One region of the Flavonifractor sp. An4 genome, then DNA from elsewhere that is predicted to be linked to it. Evidence: riboswitches for the same ligand, from Rfam matches in the RefSeq annotation. Region 1 holds a riboswitch; the other holds the start of a gene.

Region 1 (7,781 bases):
CGGGGGCGGAAATGGCGGAGGTGATGCCGGGCACCTCCTCAAAGGAAACACCGTGCTGGGCCAGCAGCTCCAGCTCCTCGCCGCCCCGGCCAAAGAGGAAGGGGTCGCCGCCCTTCAGGCGCACCACGTTCTTGCCCTCCACGGCCTTGTCCAGCAGGATCTGATTGATCTGGTCCTGGGGCACCGGATGGCGGGCTGCCTGCTTGCCCACGTCGATCTGTTCCGCCTTCTCGGGCATCATGGCCAGGATGGCGGGGCTGACCAGCCGGTCATACACCACCACCTCCGCCTTCTGGAGGGCCTCCAGTCCCTTCCGGGTCAGCAGGCCGGGATCGCCCGGGCCCGCCCCCACCAATGTTACTTTACCAGGCATGGATTTCCCTCCTTCATGGAATTGGCCAGCTGCTCCGCCAGCGATGTACCCTGCTCTCTGGGTCCGGAGATCTTCTCCCGAAACATCTGCCCGGCCTGGTCCACATAGAGGCCGGTGAGGGTAATGGTCTCCCCCTCGAGCACGGCGTGGGCGGCAATGGGAGAGGAACAGCCTCCGTCCAGCTTGCGGACAAAGGCCCGCTCGGCCTGGGCGCACAGGGTGCCCGCTTCATCCACCACGCCGCTGAGATAGCTCAGGTCCTCTCCGGCCCGGGTCTGGAAGGCCATAATGCCCTGGCCCGCCGCCGGGATCATCTCCTCCACGGTAAAATACCGGGTGATGCGTCCCTCCAGCCCCAGCCGCTTCAGACCGGCGGCAGCCAGCACCAGGGCGGAATACTGGCCCTCGTCCAGCTTGCGCAGCCGGGTAAGCACGTTGCCCCGCACCGGAGCCACGGCCATGTGGGGGAACAGGGTCTTTAGCTGCACCGTCCGCCGGGCAGAGGCGCAGCCGATGGGCTTGGCCGGGTCCAGCTCGGTGACACCCTCGGGGAGCACCAGTACATCCCGGGGGTCCTCCCGCTTGGAGAAGCCCGCCAGAGGAATGGCCGGGTCCTCCTCCATGGGCAGGTCCTTGCAGCTGTGTACCGTCAGATCCACCCGACCGTCCAGCAGGGCGGCGTCCAGCTCCTTCACAAAGAGGCCCTTGCCGCCGATCTTGTCCAGGGTGCGGTCCAGGATCTTGTCGCCGGTGGTCTTCATGGTCACCAGCTCCAGCGTCATATCCGGATGGAGCGCCTTGATGCCCTCCATCACCAGCTCCGACTGAATGACAGCCAGCTTGCTCTCCCGGCTGCCCACCCGTATGGTCTTCATTCCAATCCCTCCAGTACGGCCCGGATGGCCTTGGCGGCCCGGGCGGTGCGGGCATGGTCGTCCCCCCGCCCGGCCACCCCGGCCACGATGTTGTCCCCGGCGCACACGGCGGGGAAAAAGAAGGTACATTCCTCCGGGGCGTCGGCCACGCTCACCGGGATGCCCAGCGCCCGGGCCTCCTCCCCCACCGCCCGGTTGACGGCCCGGTCGTCGGTGGCAGCCACCGCAATGGCGGCCCCCGCCAGATCGCCGGGGGTGTAGGGCCGTCCCTCCCACTGTATGCGCCCGTCCAGAGGCTTACACCTGGGGGCGATAACGGTGACCTCCGCCCCGAAGCGGGCCAATACCTCCGCCCGGCGGCAGGCCACCACGCCGCCGCCAATGACCACGGCAGTTTTCCCCACCAGGTCAATAAAAAGTGGAAAACGGAAGTGCTTTTCCGGCGGCAGGCTCCACCGGAGCCGGGCGGCAGTGTGCACCTCGATCTTGGCGGCGCACCGCTCCAGGTCCTCCGGGGTCAGGTTGTCCTTCAGCCCACCGGACAGCAGGTCCACCGCACGACTCACCGCCAGCTCCACCAGTTCCCGGGCCTCCGGCCCTTCCAGGTCGGTGGACAGCACCCGGGCGGCCACCGCCTGCTTCACCCGCTCCAGGCCGGGCAGGCAATTCTTGTAGTTCTCCCACTGGTTCAGCCGGTCCAGATACTTTTCCACAATGGCCGCCGCCTCCGGTGGAAGTTCCCGGCTGGCATCCACCCCCAGATCGTCCACGTTGTACAGGGTGAAGCCGGGCAGAGTGGCCACCTGGGGCTCGATATCCCGGGGAATGGCCAGGTCGGCCAGCACACGGGGCGGATGGGACAGCTCCGCCAGTTCCCAGGCCGTCACCGTATAATGGGGACTGGTGGTGGCGGAGAGTATCAGGTCCATGCCCTCCATGGCTTGATACCGCTCCTCGTAGGGGGTGACGGCGCACCCGGCGGGCACCACGGTCTCTCCGTGGTGATAGCTGCGCAGGGTCACGGTGACGGCACATCCCGCCTCGTAGAGGAGGGAGGCAGACAGCCGCCCCATCTCTCCGTTGCCGATGACCAGGGCCTTCCGGCCCTTCAGGCCCCCCAGATGGGCTTCCAGCCGGTCCACGGCGGACCGGGCCGCCGACCGGGGCACCCCGATAAAGCGGACCTTTGTCTTGATCTCCTTACCGGCGGCGGCGGCGTTGCGGAACAGGGTCTCCAGCACCCCGTCCGCCGTGCCCACCTCACGGGCAGCCTGAACCGCGCCCTTCACCTGGGTGACAATCTGATCTTCCCCCCAGATCTGGGAGCGCAGGCCGCCAGCCACCTCCATCAGGTGGCGGGCCGCCTCCTCCCCCGTCCGGGTCACAAAAGCGGCCGCAAAGGGGGTATATTCCACCCCCGCCTCAGCGCACAGCAGCCGTCCCGGGTCGGGCATGGGCCCCTCCCCGCAGGATAGGTAGAGCTCGGTGCGGTTGCAGGTGGACAGCAGCACGCAGCCCTCCACCCCTTCCCGGCGGGACAGGCGGCGGTCCAGCTCCAGCACCTGATTGCGGGTGAAGGACAGCTGTTCCCGCAGGTCGATGGGGGCTTTATGCCAGTCCAGGCCGGTCATAATGAGCTTCACGCCTCTTCCCCCTTTTTCACCAGCACCACCGAGAAGTAGCCGCTGCCCTCCTCCAGGTCGGCAAAGCGGGGACACACCAGTTCCCCTTCCATGCCGCAGTTGGCCACCAGGGAAGCCCGGCCCAGCAGGCCGTGCTCCTCCAGGGTGTTTTTCAGGGCGCCGATCTCCTTGCCCGCCTTCATAAACACCAGGTTGGCGTCCAGGTCCAGGCAGTCGGACACATCCTTGTGGGAGGCGGGGACGATGAGCAGCCGCTCGCTCTTCTCGCACAGGGCCATGTTCAGCTTGGCGGCTACCGCACAGAAAGAGGGTACGCCGGGGATGATCTGGGCGTCGTACCCCCGGGCTACCACCTTCTTGTGGAGATAGAGATAGGTGGAGTACACCGTGGGGTCCCCCAGGGTGATAAAGGCCACATCCTTACCCCCGTCCAGGGCGGCACACACCAGGTCGGCATTGCGCTCATAGGCCGCGTCCAGGGCGGCATGGTCCCGCACCATAGGGGCCTCGCAGGTCAGCAGTTCCTTGCCGTCGGCCAGCTCCCCCACGATATTGAGGGCGGTCTTTTCCCCCCGGCCCGCGTCGGGCACGGCCAGCACCGCCGCCTGGCGGATAATGCGCTCAGCCTTTTTAGTGATGAGTTCGGGATCGCCGGGGCCAACCCCCACGCCGTACAACATTCCTCTCATTGGTTTTCCTCCTTGAGCATTCGCAGGATCTCCCGTCGGGCCGCCCCGATGGTGGCGGCGGACCGGTCGGTATCCAAACCATCCACCTCCCGCAGCACCTCCATCAGGTGGGCGATGCGGGGCAGACGGAGATGATTGGCACGCAGGGCCGCCGGGTCGGCAAAGAGCTGCTCCGGCGTGCCCTCCAGCAGTACCTTGCCCCCTCCCAGCAGGTAGGCGTAGTCGCAGTACAGGGGCACGATGTCCATATCATGGGTGGCGATGAGTACCGTCATGCCCAATTCGTCCCGCAGCCGGGCGAGCAGCTTCATGATGTCGCTGACCCCCTGGGGGTCCAGCCCGGCGGTAGGTTCATCCAGAATGAGCACCTCCGGCTCCATCACCAACACACCGGCGATGGCCACCCGCTTCTTCTGTCCGTAGGACAGGGCGTGGGTGGGTTTGTCCCGCAGATGGGACACTCCGGTGCGGTCCAGAGCCGCCTCCACCCGGCGGTGGACTTCCTCCGCCGGCAGGCCCAGGTTCACCCCGCCGAAGGACACGTCCCGGTACACGTCGGCGGAGAAGAGCTGGTCGTCCGGGTCCTGGAACACGATACCCACCCGGCGGCGCAGCTCCAGCAGGCCCTTTTTATCGTAGCGCACCGGCTGGCCCCCCAGCACCACCTTGCCGCTCTTGGGGGTGAGCACCCCGTTGAGGCTGAGGAATAGGGTGGACTTGCCCGCCCCGTTGGCCCCCAGGATACCGGTGACCTTCCCTTTTTCTGCGGCAAAGGTGATATGGTCCAGGGCCACAGTGCCATCTTCATAGGTATAACACAGATCTTCTGCCTGGATGGCCTTCACGGCAGCAGCCTCCCTTCTACAAACCAAATGGCAATCTGCCCCGCCGCCGCAAATACGGTGAGGGGGAGCAGCCCCCACCCCGGACGATAGGCATCGTTCAGGGTGGTAAGGCTGCCGGTATAGCCCCGGGACTCCAGGGCGGTATAGATACGGTCGGCCTTTCGCCATGCCCGCAGGAACACCATGGAGGCCAGCATCCCCAGGGAGGACACCGACCGGCGAAACCCCCGGTAGCCCAGCCGGGAATCCTGGGCGGTGCGGATGTTGGAGGCCGTCTCGGCCAGCACGAAGATGAAGCGGTAAATGAGCTCCATCAGCTCCACCAGCAGCTTGGGCACATGGAGCCGCCCCAGAGCCATGGTCAGGTCGGTGACGGGGGTATTGAGGGAGAGAAAATACATACATCCCACCGCCCCCAGGGCCTTGCAGAAAATCCGACCGCCCATCCACAGGCCATCCATGGTAAAGCCCCACAAACTGTCACCTACCGGAATGGCGGCCACCATCTCTGTCCCGGCGGGGTAGGCCCCCGCCACGATGGTAAGACAGCCAATGACCAGGAAGATCATCGGCACCTTGAGAAAATGGAGGTACACCCTGGGGGAGAGTCCCCCCAGGGCAGTAATCAGCACCCCCATCAGAAGCAGGGTAAACAGGCCCACCGCCACGCTGTCGCAGCACAGGCAGATCACCAGAGCGACTACCGTCAGCAGCAGCTTGGGCATGGGAGACACCCGCCGCAGGCGGGACTGATAGGCGTAGCGGTCGGTGCCCATGGTCAGTTCGTTCCTTTCTCTTTTCCGTCCGGCTTCTTGGTGATGCGGCCCAGAATGAAGCCCACCACACCGGCGCCGATGGCGGCCTGGAGGGCGAAGAGCATGGACTCCACCTCGCCGCTGGCGGGCTCCAGAATGGGCTCAAACCAGGGCTCATAGTCGGGGTTAAGCTCCGTAATGGCCTCCTCAGCCTGGCCGTCGGCCCCGCCGAACTCGGCATTGGGCAGCAGCCACAGGGGCACGGCGGCGATGACCACCACCAACAGGATCAAAATCAAATTTTTCTGCCAAACTTTCATATCCGTCCCCTCCTTACAGCACCTGCAGCTCATGGAGCTCAGTCTTGCTGTACTTCTCCAGCACGTTGAAGATGACCACGGTGAGCAGGCCCTCGGCAATGGCCAGAGGGATCTGGGTCACGGCAAAGATGGTGAGGAACTTCACCATGCCGCCGTTGATGACCCCCAGCTGCACCGAAGTGACCACATAAGTGAAGAGGTCACCCAGGGCTGCGGCGGCAAATACCGCCACAGCGGCAGGAGCCTTGGCCTTCCGCAGCAGCTTATAGACCAGCCAGGACACGATGGGCCCGGCAATGGCCATGGAGAATACGTTGGCGCCCAGGGTAGTGAGGCCGCCGTGGGCCAGCAGCAGGGCCTGGAAGAGCAGCACAATGAGGCCCAGCACCGTCATCACCAGGGGCCCGAACAGGATGGCACCCAGGCCCACACCAGTGGGGTGGGAGCAGGAGCCGGACACCGAGGGGATCTTCAGGGCGGAGAGCACGAAGGCAAAGGCGCCGCACATGGCCAGCAGGATCTTGGCCCGGGGGGCCTGGTCGATCTTCTTCTTGATGGAGAAGAAACCGGCCACCAGGAAGGGCACGCACACCGCGCCCCAGCCGATGGCCCAGTTCACCGGCAGCATACCCTCGGCGATGTGCATGGCGGAGGCGCTCATGGTCATCAGACCCAGCAGCCCCACCAGCACCGCCGCGGCGCGGACGGTTTTGTTGGCAGTCAGAGTTTTCATGGTTGTTTCATCCTTTCCTATCACTCGTAGGTGGGTGGTTTCCGGGCCGGGCAAGGTTTTCCGGCTTGAGCCTCTCTGCCGCCGCGCGTCTTCCCAGGTTTTCCCAGTGACATGGTGCCCGGCGGCTCTTCTCTTACGGCAGCGGGACTGCGCGGGAGTTGCACCCGGCTTCCCTTTTCCCGGCCCTCTATGCAAACAGGCTTACGCCTGGAGTTGTTTGGCCTCTCCGGCGTGCTTGACGAAGAGGGCCTGGATACTGGGAAACTCTCCCAGGCCCTGGAGCACGCAGTTGACGGCGTAGCCCTCCTGCTCCAGCAGGGACTTCCAGGAGTCCTCCTCCTCCCCCGCCAGATCGTTTTTGGCATGGTCGCCCGCCACGATCATCAGGGGCCGCAGCTCCACTCGACTGGCTCCCAGTTCTTTAATACGGCGCACCGCCTCCCCAAAGCCGGGGTAGCCCTCCACCGTGCCGATGACCACGTCCTTCCGGCCCATATCCCGGAACACATACTCCAGCAAGGCGTAGCAGGAGTTGGCAAAGTGCTCGGTGCCGTGGCCCATGTAGAGAATGGCTTTGCCCTCCTCCGCCTGGGGCAGGTCTTGGAGCAGGGCCCCCACCGCGTCCAGGTAGTCCCCCGTCTCGGTGAGCAGGGGACATCCGAAGGTCAGTTTCTCAAACCGGCCCTCGAAGGGGACGGCCAGAGCCATCATCTTGTCGTACTCGTCGCCGTTCATGATGTGAGTGGGCTGGACCAGCACGTCGGTGTACCCCTCCGCCGCCAGCCTCTCCAGGGCGGCGGGCACATCGTCGATGTGGGTACCTTCCCGCTCCAACTTTCTTAAAATCATACCGCTGGTAAAGGCCCGGCGCAGGGTGCGCTCCGGAAAGGCGGAAGCCAGAGCCTTCTCAATGGCGGCGATGGTCTTTTCCAGGGTGTCCCGGTGGCTGGTGCCGAAGGACACCGCCAGAAGGGCTTGTGTATTCATATCCTTCACTCCCGTGCGTTGTTGCTGGCCTGGTAGAGCAGGGCGTTGCAGATGGCAGCGGCTACGTTGCTGCCTCCCTTGCGGCCCCGGGCCACGATGTGGGGGGTGTCCATGGTGAGCAGCAGCTCCTTGCTTTCCACCACGTTGACAAAGCCCACCGGCACGCCGATCACCAGAGCGGGGGCCATTTTCCCCTCCTCGATGAGCTCACAGGCCCGCACCAGGGCGGTGGGGGCGTTGCCGATGGCCAGCACCAGGGGGCCCTCCAGCTGAGCGGCCCGCTCCATGGACACGGTGGCCCGGGTCTCCCCCCGCTCCTTGGCCTCAGCGGCCACGTCCGGGTCGGACATGAAGCACACCGCCTTGCCGCCGAACTTCTCCAGCACCTTCTTGTTGATGCCGGAGAAGGCCATCTGGGTGTCGGTGACGATGGTGCAGCCCCCCTTGATGGCGGCGATGCCCGCCGCCACCGCATCCGGGGAGAACACCAGATTGTCGGCATAGTCGAAGTCGGCGCTGGTGTGGATAGCCCGCTTGATGATGGGCAGCTGGTCGGCGGGA
Region 2 (7,781 bases), on a different contig from region 1:
GGACAGGCACCACGTTCTTGCCCTTGCACTTGAGGTGATTCAGGGCGGCAATGGGCAGCAGACCGGCATTTTCCACGATCATCTTGTGCTTTTCCATCATATCCAGGAAGGCATCCACCAGCTCGTCGTCGTCGATGGTGATGATGTCGTCGATGTTCTGCTGGATGTAGGGGAAGATCTGGTCGCCGGGGGTCTTGACCGCCACGCCGTCGGCAATGGTCTCCACTTTGTCCAGGGTGACCACATGACCGGCATCCAGGCTGGCCTTCATGGAGGCGGCCCCGGTGGGCTCCACGCCGATGACGGTGACGTTGGGATTGAGCAGCTTGGCCAGGGTGGACACGCCGGTGGCCAGTCCGCCGCCTCCGATGGGCACCAGGATCACGTCCACGTCGGGCAGGTCCTGGAAGATTTCGTAAGAGATGGTGCCCTGGCCGGTGGCGATGGCGGGATCGTTGAAGGGATGGACGTAGGTCAGGCCCTCCTCTGCGGACAGCTTGGCGGCCAGCTCGGCGGCATCGTCAAAGGTTTCGCCGTGGAGCACCACCTTGGCGCCGTAATCCTTGGTGTTGTTCACCTTCACCAGGGGAGTGGTGGTGGGCATGACGATGGTGGCGCTCACGCCGGCCTGCTGGGCGGCGTAGGCCACACCCTGGGCGTGGTTGCCGGCGGAGGCGGTGACCAGACCCTTGGCCTTTTCTTCCTCGGTCAAGGTGCTGATTTTATAGTAGGCGCCCCGGATCTTGTAGGCGCCGGTGACCTGCATATTTTCCGGCTTGATGTACACATGGTTGCCGGTGGCCTTGGAAAAGGCAGTGCTGTAGACCAGACTGGTGTTCCGGATGACCCCGGAGAGCACGCTGCGGGCCTCCTTAAATTCTTTCAGGGTGAGCATGGGGCAAGACTTCCTCTCTCAAAACGGAATATCGGAATATGTTTTTAATGATACTGACTTTTTGAGGGAAAGTCAACGTGTTCTTGACAGGGGAATGGGGGAACGGTACAATGATTTGGAAGAACAAGCCGGCGCTGCCGGTATGGAATATGGAGGGACGCAGTCATGGCTGACAACATGGATTTTACCCCGGAGCTGACGCTGACCCCGGATCTGGGTACCGCCGCAGCGGAAGCGCCTGCCGCGCCTCAGTTGAGCCTGGACCCCAACGCCAGTGAGGAGGCCAAGGCCATTCAGTTGGACGAAAGCCAGCTCACCGAAGCTGAGCGCAAGATGGTGGATGACTTTGCCCAGAAGATCGATCTGACCGATACCAATCTGGTGCTCCAGTACGGCGCTGCGGCCCAGAAGAACATTGCCGGTTTCTCTGAAAATACCCTCAACTCGGTGCGTACCAAGGATCTGGGCGAGGTGGGACAGGCCCTGTCCTCTCTGGTGGTGGAGCTGAAGGGCTTCGGTGGCGAGGAGGACGAGAAGGGCTTCTTCGGCTTCTTCAAGAAGAAGCGCAACCAGCTGGAGGCCATGAAGGCTTCCTACTCCAAGGCGGAGACCAACGTGAATAAGATCGTGGAGGTGCTGGAGGCCCACCAGGTGACCCTGATGAAGGACATCGCCATGCTGGACCAGATGTACGACCTCAACACCAAATATTATAAGGAACTGACCATGTATATCCTGGCGGGCAAGAAGCGCCTGGCCCAGGTGCGGGCCGGAGAGCTGGAGCAGCTGCGTCAGAAGGCGGCCCAGAGCGGCGCCCAGGAGGACGCCCAGGCCTATAACGACCTGGCCAATATGTGCACCCGCTTTGAGAAGAAGATCCACGACCTGGAGCTGACCCGGATGATTTCCATCCAGATGGGGCCCCAGACCCGGCTGATCCAGAACAACGACACCCTGATGCTGGAGAAGATCCAGTCCTCTCTGGTGAACACCATCCCCCTGTGGAAGAGCCAGATGGTGCTGGCCCTGGGGCTGGAGCACTCCCGTCAGGCCACCGCCGCCCAGAGCGCGGTGACCAACATGACCAACGAACTGCTGCAAAAGAACGCCGATATGCTGAAAATGGGCACTTTGGAGACCGCCAAGGAGGCCGAGCGCTCCGTGGTGGACCTGGAGACCCTCCAGCATACCAACCAGCAGCTCATCTCCACCCTGGATGAGGTCATGAACATCCAGCAGGAGGGCGCCCAGAAGCGCCGGGAGGCCGAAGCGGAGCTGGGCCGTATCGAAGGCGAGCTGAAGCAGAAGCTTCTGGAATTGAGAGGCTAAGCAGGAACAATTAAAAGGCGCTGCAATATCATTGCAGCGCCTTTTTTGACATCAGATAGACACATCTTTCTGCTACTCTGTGGATGAAAGGAGAGGGGAGCCATGGCGGACCATATTCTGGTGGTGGAGGACGAGGCCCGCATCCGGGATATTATTCGGGACTACTTTACTGCCCACGGTCTGGACTGCGATCTGGCCCGGGACGGGGAGGAGGCCCTGGACTTGCTGAGGGACCACGACTACGATGCCATGCTGCTGGACGTGCTTATGCCAAACCTGGACGGCTTTTCGGTCTGCCGGGTGGTACGGGCCAAGAGCCGGATGCCCATCCTCTTCCTTACCGCTCTGGGCAGTGAAGAGGATGTGCTTCAGGGGTACGCTCTGGGCGCGGATGACTATGTGACCAAACCCTTCTCCCTGGCGGTGCTGCTGGCCAAGACAAGGGCGGTGATCCGCCGCAGCCGGGGAGCGGGAGACAGCGAGACCCTGAGGTGCGGGGTCATCGCCCTGGATCTGGCGGGGCGTACCTGCACCGTGGCGGGGAAGCCGGTAAGCCTGACCAAGCGGGAATATGACCTGCTGCTCTGCCTCATCCGCAACAAAGGTCAGGTGCTCAGCCGGGACCAGCTGCTGGACAAGGTGTGGGGCATCGACTTCGAGGGAGGCCAGCGGGCGGTGGATGTGCGGATCAAAAGCCTGCGCTCCGCCCTGGGGAGCGCAGGAAAGCAGATCAAGACGGTATTCAAGGCGGGGTATCGGATGGAGGGTGAGTAATATGAAGGACAAACGGCTGTTTTTCAGATGCTTTGCCAAATCGCTGCTGGTCTCTCTGCTCCTCTGGGGGGTGGCCATAGGCGCTATGCTCTGGGTCAATTACCAGTGGAGCAGTGAGGACATTCTCAGCCAGCGGTTCCAGCTTCCCAATGCCATTACCCAGGGAACCACCAGCTTTTCCATCCCCACTCCGCCTGAGGAGGGGGAGATTCCGGATTGGGAGAAGGACGAATTATCCGTTATGCTGACCATGAACAGCTGCGATACCCTGAAGAAGTACGGCGGGCAATTCTTTGTGCGGGTGTACGACCAGGAGGGGGAGCGGCTGGGACAGAGCCAGATGCTGGCAGGCCGCAGCGCGGTGTACCAGCCGGACGGGACGACGGAACTGCGGTATCTCCTCTTTGACCCAGCTCTGACCGAGGAGGGGCAGATGGCAGCCGCCCGCATTCTGAACGGCTACTCTGACCACAGCTTCTGGACCGGTATCGGCCCGGACAAAATCGAACTGACCGGCTGGGAGGAGGGAGAGATGATCTATGTCCGGACCCTCACTCTGCACTTTGGGGAAGAGCGGGTGGTACTGGCCGATTCCGACGCCCAACTCTTTCCCGATCGGGAGGCGGAGACCTTTCAGGCCATATGGCTGGAATGTTACTCCGCTCTGACGGGCCGGGGCGGGCCGGCGAGACGGCTGGAGCAGTACCGGGACATGGTGGCGCAGGTAGACGCTGTTGAAGCGGACAATCCCCGGTGGATGTACGCGTACTCCACCGGAACTTACACGATTTACAAGGGAAATGGAAACGCCGATCTGAGGGAGTACGGCGTGCATCCGGTGGCCTCCAACTATTGCCTGCCGGGGGATTACCTGCTGGCCGGCCTGGAGCCGGCGGCTCTGCTCACCCTGGCGGCGGCGGTGGCACTGGCCCTGTTCACCGCCTGGCTGGAGACTCGGGCCATCCGGCGGGAGCGGGCCTTCGTCCGGGGGGCGGCCCATGAACTCAAGACTCCTCTGGCGGTGCTGCGCACCCATGCCGAGGCCCTGCGGGAGGACATCGACCCCGCCAAGCGGGGCCAGTATCTGGACACCGTGGTGGCTGAGAGCGACCGGATGGCGGCCCTGGTGGGGAGCCTGATAGACCTGGCCCGGCTGGAGAGCGGCGGCAAGGTGGAACGGGAACCCCTGGATCTGGCTGCTCTGGTGGAGAATGGTGCTGCACGGCTGTCCCTGCTGGCGGAGGAAAAGAACATTGAACTGCGTACTCAACTGGCCCCGGCATCCATGCTGGGGGACCGGCTGCGGTTGGAGGAAATGGTGGACAATCTGGCGGACAATGCCCTGCGCCACTGCACCCCCGGCGGCGCGGTGACCATTTCCCTGGCCCAAAAGGGACGGCGGATCACGCTGACCGTGGACAACGACGGCCCCGTCATCCCGCAAAAACATCTGGACCGCCTGTTTGAGCCCTTCTACCGGGGGGATGAGGGCCGCAGCCGGGCGGACGGAGGTACCGGTTTGGGCCTGGCCATTGTCCGGGCGGCGGTGGAGGCCCATGGAGGACGCTGCTGGGCGGTCAACCGGACGGGGGGCGTGACCTTTACGGTGGTGCTGCCCGGGTTGCAATCGAAAACATGATGTGGTATCATTTCCTCAACAAGGTAGAAACGATTGTGAGGGAGTACCATGGGATATAACCGTCCTGAGTCCAAGTGGCTGGCACGGGATGCCATGCGGGGGGCCTATCCCCACCCCATGCTGGTGACGCTGATGTATGTGCTACTGACCGGTGTACTGAGCAGTGTGGTGCTGAATTTTGTATCTGAGCCTTTTCAGGCTGCCTATTTTTATCTAACAGAGACCAACTATGAAGTGGAAGAGATCCTGACCGCCATTTTTACCCCCCAGCGTATTGCAGTGATTTTGGTCATGGAGCTGCTGCTGGCGCTCTATAGCTGGGTGATGGATTACGGATATACCTCCTATAGCCTGCGATTGGCCCGGCGGGAAGGTCCCAGCTACCGAAATCTGCTGGATGGCTTTTATACGATAGGACGGGCACTGGCCGTGAATTTCCTGTCGGCCCTGTTCGTGTTCCTGTGGGGGCTCATCGGTATGGCGGTCTATGTGGGCTTTGTGTTTCTGGCCTATCTAATGCACAGCGTCACCCTGATCTTTGTCGGCGCTTTGATCATGCTGGTTTGGATGATTGCCATATCCTATCGTTACCGGCTGGCGGTCTACTTTCTGTTGGACCACCCGTAGATGGGCGCCCTGGAGGCCATTGGCCACAGCCGCAACGCCATGCGGGGCAATATCATGGCACTGTTCGTACAGGACCTGTCCTTCCTGGGATGGCTGATTTTGTCTCCCTTCACCCTGGGTATTCTGAGCCTGTGGATCGGCCCCTATATGGGGGCGGCCAATGCCAATTTTTATAACTGGGTGGTGTATGGAGCCTTTCCTCAGCGTCCTCAGCCCGGCGGGTGGAACGGACCTTACGGCGGGATGTAACCAAAGTAGGCATTGTATTTTCGGACGAAGATGATATAATAGAAACAACAACTGAATCCAATCAGCGGTTGGTAGCTGTCCGTCCTCAGGGGCGGAGCTTTCAATGGGAATGCGGTGCAAGTCCGCAGCAGCCCTCTCTACTGTAAGGATGACGAGCGCTCATAAGGTCACTGTCCGGGTACGGATGGGAAGACGGGCGTAAGGTTGAATCCAAGCCAGGAGACCAGCCAGCCGCGACGGTAACGCGCATATTCGGCGGGGAAATGGCGCGTGACAGCACAGGCGTTTGAGCTGATGAAAAAAGAGTTTCCCGTCCGGGAAACTCTTTTCTTTTGCTATGGCCTGGGCCATAGATGTCCCCGCCGGAATCCATTTGCAGCGGCAGGGAGGTAGTAAAGCTATGGAACGGACCGGAAAGAACAGATTGTCCCAGCGGGAATTGAATGGATATCGTCAGTGGCTGGCGGAACTGGAGGAGGAAATGGCCGATACGCCCGGATTATCTCAGCAGCTGGATGGAGATCTTACCCTCTATTTTTCCCCGGAATGTCCCATTGGCAGACAGGTGTATACCAGCTTTTCCGACGAAGAACTATTGGAGTCACTGGTGGAGACCATGGAGGGGCGCAATGGTTCGCCCCGTCCGGAGCGGTTGCTGTGCGTCTACCGCTGGTATCTGGAAAAGCGCTTTGGTTCCCTCCATCATGCCTGTTGGCGGGCACGGGGCCGGAGCCGCCAGCAGGCGGCAGAGCGCATGTGGCCGGCGGACTGGCCCGAGCGGGTGGACACCCTGCCCTTCCTGAAGCGGTGCGCGTCCCGGGGTATATGCTTGGATGAGGATGCCCGACAAACACTGGGGGAGTACTGCGCGGCGGTCCGACGGACAGGTCAGCCTCCCTGCCGGGAGGAGCTGCCCGGGGAGCTGGATGTATTGTTCAGACAAGTGGGCTGCACCTGGCAGACCGGACTGGAACTGCTGGGCATTCCTGCGCTGAGCAAGTCTGTGCGCCGACATATGCGGCGCTATTGGGCGCGGAATGTTAGCCATGCCTGAAGCCGGAGGGGAAGGACCTTCCTGATACCGCCGTCTCAGAAGGATCTATATCCTGCTGGCTTCTGCCGAGGGGTATTTGACCTCGGCGCGCATAGCGGTCACCATTGTGAGGTGATCCGGCGGGCGTTTCTCTTGTACGGGGCGGAGAAAGCTGGTATACTATATCCTGAGATTTTATGTCCGGGAGTACCGGACAGCAGGAGGTCCTTTCATGAAGCTCATGGTCATTGACGGCAATTCCATCATCAACCGTGCCTTTTACGGCATCAAGCTGCTCACCACCAAGGACGGCACCCCCACCAACGCCGTCTATGGCTTCGTGAACATCCTGCTCAAGCTGATAGACGAGGAACAGCCCGACGCCCTGTGTGTCACCTTTGACCGGAAGGCCCCAACCTTCCGCCATCTGGCCTATGAGGGCTACAAAGCCCAGCGGAAGGGAATGCCGGAGGAACTGGCGGCTCAGCTGCCCATCCTGAAGCAGGTACTGGAGGCCATGAACATCCCTCGCTATGAGATGGATGGCTGGGAGGCCGACGACCTCATCGGTACCATCTCGGTGAAGGATACCGCTGCCGGGTGGAATACCGTCATCGTCACCGGCGACAAGGACTCCCTCCAGCTGGTCACCGATACCACCCGGGTGAAGCTGGTGTCCACCCGTATGGGCCAGACCACCACCAAGGAGATGACCCCCGAGGCCTTCCGGGAGGCCTACGGCTTTGATCCCATCCACATGGTGGACCTGAAGGCACTGATGGGGGATACCAGCGATAACATCCCCGGTGTCAAGGGGATCGGTGAAAAGACCGCCATGGACCTGATCCAGCGCTACCACAGCGTGGAAGCCATTTATCAGGATCTGGACAGCGTAGAGGCCAAGCCTGCCGTGCTTAAGAAACTGACCGAAGGGGCAGACCAGGCTAAAATGTCCTACGACCTGGCCCTCATCCACTGCGATGCCCCCATCGACTTCACCCCCGAGGCCAACCTGCGGAAGGAACCCAATGCCGCCGTCCTGTACGAGCTTTTCCTCAAGCTGGAGTTTAATAAGCTGATCGACAAGCTGGGCCTCAGCGCCCCCCAGGGGGAGGTGCAGCAGGAGGAACAGTTTACCGGCACCTGCACCAGTGAAGATGTCACCGATTTGAACCGGGCAGAGGAGCTGTTGTCCATCTGGCGGCAGAAGGACAGCGTGGATGTGCTGGCCCTGC

What was found. Region 1 has a riboswitch for cobalamin ahead of B5F94_RS08470 (energy-coupling factor ABC transporter permease). Riboswitches for the same ligand answer to the same signal wherever they lie in the genome.
Positions count from the first base shown of each region.
Region 2: it holds a riboswitch for cobalamin, as region 1 does, so the genes downstream of both, B5F94_RS04680 (hypothetical protein) here and B5F94_RS08470 (energy-coupling factor ABC transporter permease) in region 1, are expected to answer to the same signal.

Region 1 covers NZ_NFIL01000016.1:4,668-12,448, forward strand. The annotation lists gene cobA (uroporphyrinogen-III C-methyltransferase) at 1-373, opposite strand, end outside; gene hemC (hydroxymethylbilane synthase) at 358-1,248, opposite strand; gene B5F94_RS08445 (NAD(P)-dependent oxidoreductase) at 1,245-2,891, opposite strand; gene cobI (precorrin-2 C(20)-methyltransferase) at 2,888-3,580, opposite strand; gene B5F94_RS08455 (ATP-binding cassette domain-containing protein) at 3,577-4,425, opposite strand; gene cbiQ (cobalt ECF transporter T component CbiQ) at 4,422-5,201, opposite strand; gene B5F94_RS08465 (energy-coupling factor ABC transporter substrate-binding protein) at 5,204-5,500, opposite strand; gene B5F94_RS08470 (energy-coupling factor ABC transporter permease) at 5,514-6,233, opposite strand; cobalamin riboswitch at 6,287-6,411, opposite strand; gene B5F94_RS08475 (sirohydrochlorin cobaltochelatase) at 6,435-7,220, opposite strand; gene B5F94_RS08480 (precorrin-8X methylmutase) at 7,226-7,781, opposite strand, start outside.
Region 2 covers NZ_NFIL01000006.1:112,940-120,720, reverse strand. The annotation lists gene ilvA (threonine ammonia-lyase) at 1-895, opposite strand, end outside; gene B5F94_RS04705 (toxic anion resistance protein) at 1,061-2,224, shown strand; gene B5F94_RS04700 (response regulator transcription factor) at 2,327-2,998, shown strand; gene B5F94_RS04695 (sensor histidine kinase) at 3,000-4,637, shown strand; gene B5F94_RS04690 (hypothetical protein) at 4,686-5,264, shown strand; gene B5F94_RS04685 (DUF975 family protein) at 5,265-5,513, shown strand; cobalamin riboswitch at 5,566-5,760, shown strand; gene B5F94_RS04680 (hypothetical protein) at 5,914-6,567, shown strand; gene polA (DNA polymerase I) at 6,779-7,781, shown strand, end outside.